One region of the Marvinbryantia sp. genome, then DNA from elsewhere that is predicted to be linked to it. Evidence: riboswitches for the same ligand, from Rfam matches in the RefSeq annotation. Region 1 holds a riboswitch; each other region holds the start of a gene.

Region 1 (3,119 bases):
ATTTACGATCATATAATCGTAGGAATTGCTGCTCCAGATGATCGTAGCTGTTGCCGCGCCGTCCGCAACGGTAAGCGCCGCCGGGGATTCCACCGTAGCTCTGCCGGAACCGCCCTCCAGAGAAACCTCGATCTGATAGCTGCCGTCCTCCAGACCTAAATCTGCAAGCGCCGTGATCGTTCCTTCCGCAAAAGCATCCTGCGGCAGGGAGTCCGCACGGAATACCAGCGTGCGATCGTACCATTTTTCTTTCTTCTTGCTGAACGCCGCACAGTCCACGCCCATATCGAGCGCTTCCACCGGCACCTCAAAGGTGTGCGCACCCTCTTCATTTTCCACAAACGGTATGTAATCTTCCTCCGTCGCAGCGACAGCCTCCTCGCCGGTTCCCATGTAGAGATACAGATAGCCAGTTCCGCCCATCGTCATGACAGCGGTCATTTTCCCGTCCGCCACCGTCAGCTCGCATTCCTCAATACTGAACATGGACGAGCTGGAGTCCACCTTAATGCTGTAAACGCCATCTTTGATGCTATCCGCATAGACCGGCACCATGTCGTCGGTCACAATGTCCTCAACCGGAGCCATTTCCTCCTTCGACGCCACCTGGCTCTCCGTGCTGCCCTCCGCTGCTTCTGTCACAGCTTCCGTCACAGCCTCTGTTTCCTCGGCACATCCCAGTGTGCTCATCATACCGGCTGCGAGAACCGCAGCCAGCACCGTTGCCTTAAATTTTTTCATGATGATATCCCTTCTGTTCCTTACTTTGAAAGCCCGTACATCGCCCCGTCACGCTCCCGAACGGAAGCACAGCTTTCATAATCTCTTACTCAGCAAGGCTGTCGATTGCTGCCTGCGCATGTGCAACCAGCAGCTCCTGGATCGCCGGCATCTCGCCGAGACCCTTCAGATTGCAGGTTACTTCGTACCCGGCATCCTCAAATGTCTTTTTCCATGCGCCGTCCTCGTCGCCTGCCATATCGTTGTTTGCGTGGTCGCCCGCAACGATCATCAGCGGCTGAAGAACTACCTTCTTATACTCGCCTGCCTGTACTGCTGCAAGCACATCGTCCAGCGACGGGCTTGCTTCTACCGTACCTACAAAGTAGTTTGCGAAACCTGCTTCTGTCAGCTTTTCCTGCATGGTTGCATAGATCTGGTTGGACTCTGCCTCAGTGCCGTGTCCCATGAATACGATCGCGGTCTCGCCGTCGTCCTGCGCCTTGGTATCTTCTGTGATCGCGTTGATAACAACCTGATAGTCCTCATCGGAGGTAAGAAGCGGTTCACCGACTGCTACCTGCTCAAACTCCTCTGCATACTGCGCAAGCTCGTCGATAACATCGTTGTACTCCAGACCGTTCATCAGATGCGTCGGCTGTACAACCAGCGTCTTTACGCCGTTGTCGATCGCTCTGTTCAGCGCCTCGCCGAAGTTGTCGATCACTTCGCCGTCACGGTTCTTCACATGGTCGATGATGATCTGTGCCGTAAAGCCTCTTCTCACAGAATATTCCGGGAACGCTTCTTCCATAGCGTTCTCGATCGCGCCGATGGTTGCCACACGGTTATCGTTGAAGCTTGTGCCAAAGCTTACGACCAGCAGCTCCTTTTCGCCGATCTCATCCTGGTTTCTCGGATTATCCTTGGAAGCGTCGCCGGTCTCGTAGTTTTCCTCGTCTTCTCCCTCAGCCTCTTCTGCAGCAGCCTCCGTCGCATCCTCCGCTGCTTCTGAAACAGCTTCCGTCACCGCTTCCGTTGCATCCTCTGCCTGTACGCCTACAGCGCCCATCATCAAAGTTGCCGCACCAACACCTGCTGCCAACAGCTTCCATACTTTGTTTTTCATGTTCTTATCCTCCTTGATTTTTTAGACGAAACATCCTGTTCCGTCTCTGATGTATGTAAATTTTTGCATCAGCAATGTAACCCGGCACGGAAGAAGGAGCATACACAACCGCAAAAATGTGCTTTCCACGCTTTCTTATCTGGCAGAAATCTGCGGAAATTTTCCACAAAATAAAAAATCTTTTACATGGAAAAGTAAAAGATTCGTGCGGCTGCAGAACATGCAAAACGGTACAATCAATTACTCGTGATCCGGACCGGTTTTCCCAGGTCCCGTACCAGCAGCAGGCAGGTTTCCTGGCTTGCAGATCCTCATGCAAAAACTGTCTTCCCGGTTGCCCAGTGACTGCGCCAAACGCGCTTTGTTTTGCACTCCCTGCTCACAGTGACGAGATCGTACAGGATTTTCACCTGTTTCCCTTTTAACAGATCGCGGCTTTGCCGTTTTCTGCACCTGTTGCTCTTATGAAGTTACAAACATCATAGCACTCTTTTTTCAAAAGTACAAGTATTTTATGAATATTGATCTGATAGCTTTCACACTTTTTATCCTGTTATTACTCTTGCCAGCATCCCCAATATATGATACAGTCTCTTCAACCGCTCCACCCCTAAAATCCGCCGGAGTCAGCATTTCCCGCAATATCGGACGGATTATTTTGCCTGATTACAAGTGCAGGAAGGAGGTATCTATGAAGCATTCTGACATCACGCCCTTAAAAGAAAACCGTCTGCACGGCACCGCCGCTTTTCCCTGTGCCTGTTACCAGGCGGACAGCGCCGCGCCGCCTGCCGGTATGCCGTTTCTGGTAAAGCATCACTGGCATGAGGAGCTGGAGATTATTTATTTTGAGCAGGGCTGTTTTCATCTGGAAATCAATATGGAAAAATATGAAATCGAAGAGGAGTGCTTCTGTCTGATAAAGAGCGGAGACCTCCACTACATTTATTCAGAAAAGGATTACCGGGAGATGGCGTTCGTCTTTTCTCTGTCCATGCTGCGCACTTTTGCCGCCGACCCGGTGCAGGAAAAGCTTGTGCAGCCGCTGTCGGAGGGCACACTGTCGCTTCCGGGACCGATTTTCCGCCAAAATCCCTGCTTCGCCGTTCTGAAGCGCGAATTTCTGCAGATTGCAGATGCCGCCGGGCTTCCCTCCGATGCTTCCAGCCGCCGCAGCCAATATCGTGTAAGCAGTCTCCCGCAATATATGCGCGCCAAAGCGTCGCTTTTAAATATTTTTGCAGCCTTTTCCGAGCAGAAGCTTCTTGCC
Region 2 (3,119 bases), on a different contig from region 1:
TGGCCTGCGGGACACTGCTGGATTCCAGCTGAACACCAAGCTGCTTGCAGGCATAAGCGAATTGGGTATAGGTATCCTCATCAAGAGATGGGGAGTTTTTCTTTTTATAGGTAAATACCGTACGGCGGTCTGTGAAGATCCTGTAAGGGATGCCGTAGGTGGTCAGGATCTGGTGGAATACGTGATAGTAGCCCTTTAAGGTTTCCTGCGTGTCAAACCAGGCTCCGGTGACCCGGCCGGTAGCATCGTCAATAGCCAGGTGGAGGTGCCATACCTGCCCGGGGATCCATTCATAGGGAGTTGCGTCCATCTGCTGCAGTTCCCCAAAATAAGCACATCTTGGACGTCTTGAATGAGCATCTTCAACCGCTACGAGATTGGTTTGGAGCACAGCGGCTTCTTTCAGGCTGCAGGCACTTTTCTTTTTATCCTGAAGCTCCTTTTCCATACGCTTTTTCTTGGCCTTTGTAACTTTCGGAGAAAGAATATATTTACTTTCCAGGATCTTAGCTACAGAAGAAGGTGAGACGCAGATGTGTTCATGGGCCTCAAGGAGTTCTGAATAATGCTGGAAATTAGCATCAAAATATTTTGTAAGGTAGAGATCGATGATGCGATTGCGGGTCTCGTCAGGGATGCTGGTGGACGGTTTACGTCCCCTATTGCCATGGATAAAGAAAGCCTTTCCTTCTTTGCGGTATCCAGCCAGCATACGGTTGATATGGCGTTTGGTGCAGCCAAGGGTGAGGGCAGCCCTGTCCTTATTCCCATCCGGGTGATCTGCCAGAGATTTGATCACTTCGTATTTTTTCTGTTCATCCATTGTAAGTATTACCTTTCTGATAATGATTTCCTCCAATCTAAAATAGATAGAGGATATTTTACCACATCCGGGACATTTTCATATGTGGTATACTAGGACATTATCATAAATGGCTTATATTGTCAAAAAAATAACAATATTGGTATTGACAAAAAAATAACAATATGATATTCTCGATATGTGCAAAAGAATAGTGCAGTATCAGGTGAGAGTAGTTTTAGGCTCTGGCAAAAGGGAATCAGGTGAGAATCCTGAGCGAACTGGTCACTGTATTCAGGGAGTGAACTTCAGTAACCATTGCATCCCCAAAGAATGTGAGAAGGTGAAGGGAACGGCGAACTGTAAGTCAGGAAACCTGCCTGGTACATGGATGTGCTCCAGACACAGCGCAAGCATCCGGCAGTCATAGGGTATCCGGAAGATACCTTATGGTTTATTTGGTGTGTCTGCAAAGGGGAGCGGACGCTTTTTTGTTGCCAAGCATACGACAAAAACGTCCAGTGGACGTTTTTAGTTGAAAAATCCCTCTATAAAATCTGAGGGAGAGCTTTCTCTTTGTAAGAACCATGCACAAGAATACCTCTATAAGGAAGGAGATCACACATTTATGAGCAGCAAAATCACGATTATTGGAGCAGGAAGCGTAGGAGCAACGATTGCCTATACCCTTTCCCAGAGAGATATCGCATCAGAACTCGTTCTGATCGACATCAACAAGGAAAAGGTGGACGGTGAGGTGATGGATATTGAGCAGGGTACCTGCTTCCGCGATCCGGTGTCCATTGTTGGAGGCGAGTATGAGGATGCGAAGGATTCCGACATCGTTATCATTACCTCCGGCGTAGCAAGAAAGCCGGGACAGTCCAGAATCGAACTCACTCAGACGAATGTAAACATTCTGAAGCAGATTACGCCGGAAATTGTAAAGGCAGCGCCGAAAGCGCTCTACATCATTGTGAGCAACCCGGTGGACATCATGACCTACGTGTTTACAAAAATTTCCGGACTCCCGGAGAATCAGATCATCGGTTCCGGTACGATCCTCGACACGGCGCGTCTGCGCTGCGGTCTTTCTGAGCATTTCCGCGTGGCACAGAAAAATATCCATGCGTATGTATTTGGCGAGCACGGTGATTCTTCCTTTATCCCGTGGACGGGCGCTTATATTTCCGGCGCGCATATCAGCGAATACTATGAGATGATGAAGTCCCGCGGGGAGGATATCGACGAGCTTGACAAAGAGGCAATGACAGAGTACGTACACAAATCCGGCGGAAAGATTATTGCAAATAAGGGAGCAACCTTCTATGCGATCTCCGCTGCTGTCTGCAAGCTGTGCGATATCCTGGTAGCGTCCTCTGATTCCATCGCAACGGTTTCCTCCATGATGCACGGCGAGTACGGTATTGAAGATGTATGTCTCAGTACGCTTACGCTGGTGGGACCGAACGGTATCCGCGGGAAGGTACCGATGCGCATGAACAAGGAAGAGACGGAGAAGCTGCGCGCAAGCGCAAAGGTGCTCAAGGACGTTATCGCGCAGATCGAATTATGATGCCGGGCAAAGTGTTCTGTAATTCACAAAGAAATCTGAAAGCATCGTAACACAAATATTAGGAGGAACTATGAAATACAGTTATTATCCGGGATGTACCTTGCGGACGAAGGCGAAAGACCTGGATGCCTATGCAAGAGCTTCGGCGCGTGCGCTCGGCTTTGAGCTGGAGGAGATTGAAAACTGGCAGTGCTGCGGCGGCGTTTATCCGCTGGGAAGCGATGAGATTGCCACGAAGCTTTCTTCTGTACGCGCGCTGAACGAGGCAAAGGAAAAGGGTCAGGAGCTTGTTACGCTCTGTTCCGCCTGTCATCATGTCATCAAGCGCGTGAATGATGACATGAAGCATGTGGAGGACATCCGCACAAGGGCAAACAATTATATGCAGCTTGAGACTCCCTACGCCGGGGAGACGACGGTGCTGCATTATCTGGAGGTTTTAAGAGACCGCGTTGGGTTTGATGAACTGAAGAAAAAAGTGGTAAATCCGCTTACGGGCAGAAAAATCGGCGCCTATTATGGCTGTCTGCTTCTGCGTCCGGGCAGCGTGATGGCGTTTGACAATCCGGAAAATCCCACGATTATCGAGGATTTCATCCGTGCCATCGGAGCAGAGCCTGTTATTTACCCATACCGCAACGAATGCTGCGGCGGCTATATTTCCTTGAAGGAAAAAGAGCTTTCAAAGAACATGTGCGACACGATTATGGAGAGTGCGTCCGGCTTCGGCGCAGAAATGCT
Region 3 (3,119 bases), on a different contig from region 1:
GGTCACGCCGATCGTCATGGTTCCCGCCGCGGAAGCCGCCGTCCCTGCCGCCATTACGGCTGCGGCAACTGCCACTGCCGCCGCTAATTTTTTCATCTTTCTTACCTTCATTTGTTCTTCCTCCTCTAATTTTCCTGTCTCGGGTCCAGAATGTCACGGATGCTGTCGCCGAGCATATTAAATACAACTACTACAATTACAATAGCGATACCGGGCGCGATCATCAGCCACGGAGCTTTCGCCATATAGGTTCTTCCTTCGTTCAGCATCAGTCCCCATTCCGGCGTGGGCGCCACCGCGCCAAAACCGAGGAAGGAGAGCGATGCCAGCTCCAGCATCATCGTTCCCATATCCGCCGCCGCTGTCACCGTCATGGTCGTCAGCATGTTGGGAAGGATGTGCCTCCACAAAATTTTTGCCGTACTGGTACCGTTTACCACAGCAGCCTCCACGTACAGATTCCGTTTCAGCTTTAAAACCATACTGCGCGCCAGACGGGCATATTTGGGCCAGCTCACCGCCGTAATGGCGATAACGCCGTTTCGGAGGCTCGCACCCAGCATTCCGGCAATCGCGATTGCGAGGATCATTCCCGGAAAGGAAATCATCATATCGGCAACGCGCATGATGATCTGGTCGATCCAGCCGCCGAAATAGCCCGCGATAATACCCAGCACCGTTCCCGTAACAAAAATCGTCGCCACCAGAATCAGCGTGTATACCAGAGAGGTTCTGGTGCCGTAGATTACCCTGGAGAGCAGATCTCTTCCCAGCTTATCGGCGCCCAGCGGATATTCCTTGCAGGGAGCCTTCAGAGAATCCGTCATAACAGCTTCCAGCGGGTCCTTCGGCGCGATCCAGGGAGCGAAAATCGCCACGCCCGCGATTGCCAGCGCCAGAATAAAGAAAATGGTAAACTGTTTATGCTCCAGAAAAAAGTTCTTCTTTTTCATGTCAGTTGACCTCCTTGATTCTTGGGTCGAGCCAGGTATAGGACAGATCAACCAAAATGTTAATCACCATATACAGTATTGCAATTACCAGCACGTACCCCTGTACCATCGGATAATCGCGGCAGGAAATCGCTTTGATCGCCATGCTTCCCATACCCGGCCAGTTGTAGATAATCTCCACGACCGCCGTACCTCCAAGCAGAGACCCCAGCGAAAGCCCCAGCAGGGTAACGATGGGCAGCATTGCATTTGGCAGCACATGCTTCCAGAGAATTACACTTTCTTTCATTCCTCTCATTCTTGCGCCTGTCACATAGTCCTGCCGCAGCTCCTCCAGAACTGCGTTGCGCACCTGCCGGGTATACTTGGAGGACATGGACATCGCCAGCGTGACCGCCGGCAGGATCATCGCCTTAAAGTCTGTCGTGCCGCCCGCCACATTCACCCAGCGGAGCTGCACGCCGAAAATGCTCAGAAGCACAAGCCCGATCCAGAAGCTCGGGATGGATACGCCCATAAAGGTGATGCCGCGTATCAGATAGTCCGGCCATTTGTTCTGATAGACTGCCGACAGGATCCCGCAGGGAATCGAAAATACAATCATCAGAAGAAGCGCAAACAACGACAGCTTCATTGTCGGCCAGAAGCACTTCATCAGCTTCTCCGCCACCGGGATCTTAAAGGCATAGGAGGTTCCCATATCGCCTGTCAGGACACCCTTCAGCCAGTTTCCGTACTGCACCAGAAACGGCTGGTCAAGTCCCAGCTCATGCCTGGTCTGCTCCAGAAGCTCCGGTGTCGGCAGATTTCCGCATTCTGTCAGCATGATCTCCGCCGGGTCGCCAGGGGAAAGATAGGTGAGCGCAAAGGTGAAAAAACTGACGCCGATCAGAACTACCAGAATCTGCAGAAGCCTTTTTCCAATTTGTTTCTTTGACATTTTTTCTCCTTCCTACATCTTCCGGTTTAAAACAAAACAGCCGCAGGATCGTTCTTTCTCCCTGCGGCATCGTAACATGTAACTATGTAGCTTTCTGTATGCAAACGGAACGCGCCCTGCGCCTCCCGCCCATTTTTCATGAAAAATCACAAAAATAAGAAGCCCGTATCACAGACTGATACGGGCACAATTTCACATACAAAATACTTGCTGCTTCTTATCGACCGTAAGAATCAAACGAAAAACAATCGCAAGCAGTTCTCCTGACTTAAGTTCATCGCCCAAAAGCGCCTTCCCAGATCTTCTTTATCAAAATCCAGTGACATAAATGCTCTCAGACTCGCTATCACAGTGACGGGATCGTACCGGACTTTCACCGGTTTCTCTATTAATCCTTGCGGAACTTGCAACGGCTGGCTTCAAACCAGCAAATGTTATTTAATTTTACGTCATACATTATAGACCAATATCTTTCACTTGTCCAGAAAAATGCAAAAGATTTTCATGTTTTTTCATTTATTCTCCGGTAAACGCCTGCGCGATCGGTGAATCCTCCGGCAGCACAATCGTTTTGTTTTCCCCGGTCATGGAGGCTTTCAGTGCATCGAGACTTCTCACATAGGAATAGAAATCGGTCTTGTCCTCATCCGAGTAGGCGTCCGCCAGAATCCTCATGTACTCCGCCTCGCCCTCCGCGACCAGGATCTCGCCCTGCCGCTTCGCATCGGAAATCTGGATTGCAACCTCCTTGTCCGTCGTGTTGCGGATGACCTTCGCCTCGGAATTTCCCTCCGCCGTGTAGGTCGCCGCAATGTTGTTGCGCTCGGAGATCATACGCTCGTACACCGACGACTTGTTGTCGTCCGGCAGGTCAAGCTGCTTCATATCGAACTCCAGCAGCTCAATGCCGTACTGCGCCAGATTATCGCCGACGCTCGCCATCACCGCCTCGGAGAGCCTGCCGCCGCGCCCGCTGATGACTTCGTCCTGGGACAGGCTGCCGATGGTGTTTTTCGTTGCATTGTACACCGCCGTGTTGATACGGTTCTCGGCGTTCGTCATAGAAGAATTCAGCGACTGTGCAAATTTCAGAGGATCGCTGATGCGCCAGAGCACGTAGCTGTCGCTGATCATTGTTTTCTTTTCCTTCGTGATAACGTCCGACGGCGTCAGATCGTAAAGAAGGATTTTTTTCGGCAGCGTCGACGCCTCCTGCACAAACGGCA

The links. A riboswitch is a leader RNA that binds a small molecule or an ion and turns the genes downstream of it on or off. The one in region 1 is predicted to bind cobalamin.
Region 2: it holds a riboswitch for cobalamin, as region 1 does, so the genes downstream of both, ACLU9Q_RS15445 (L-lactate dehydrogenase) here and ACLU9Q_RS06365 (sirohydrochlorin cobaltochelatase) in region 1, are expected to answer to the same signal.
Region 3: it holds a riboswitch for cobalamin, as region 1 does, so the genes downstream of both, nikB (nickel ABC transporter permease) here and ACLU9Q_RS06365 (sirohydrochlorin cobaltochelatase) in region 1, are expected to answer to the same signal.

What each region holds. Positions count from the first base shown of each region.
Region 1 covers NZ_JBKXTT010000004.1:215,160-218,278, reverse strand. Annotated here, with positions in the region: gene ACLU9Q_RS06370 (hypothetical protein) at 1-741, opposite strand, end outside; gene ACLU9Q_RS06365 (sirohydrochlorin cobaltochelatase) at 827-1,795, opposite strand; cobalamin riboswitch at 2,118-2,321, opposite strand; gene ACLU9Q_RS06360 (AraC family transcriptional regulator) at 2,541-3,119, shown strand, end outside.
Region 2 covers NZ_JBKXTT010000015.1:19,004-22,122, reverse strand. Annotated here, with positions in the region: gene ACLU9Q_RS15450 (ISNCY family transposase) at 1-823, opposite strand, end outside; cobalamin riboswitch at 1,010-1,201, shown strand; gene ACLU9Q_RS15445 (L-lactate dehydrogenase) at 1,431-2,378, shown strand; gene ACLU9Q_RS15440 (CoB--CoM heterodisulfide reductase iron-sulfur subunit B family protein) at 2,449-3,119, shown strand, end outside.
Region 3 covers NZ_JBKXTT010000001.1:348,275-351,393, forward strand. Annotated here, with positions in the region: gene ACLU9Q_RS01490 (ABC transporter substrate-binding protein) at 1-111, opposite strand, end outside; gene nikC (nickel transporter permease) at 126-953, opposite strand; gene nikB (nickel ABC transporter permease) at 955-1,893, opposite strand; cobalamin riboswitch at 2,129-2,316, opposite strand; gene hflC (protease modulator HflC) at 2,410-3,119, opposite strand, start outside.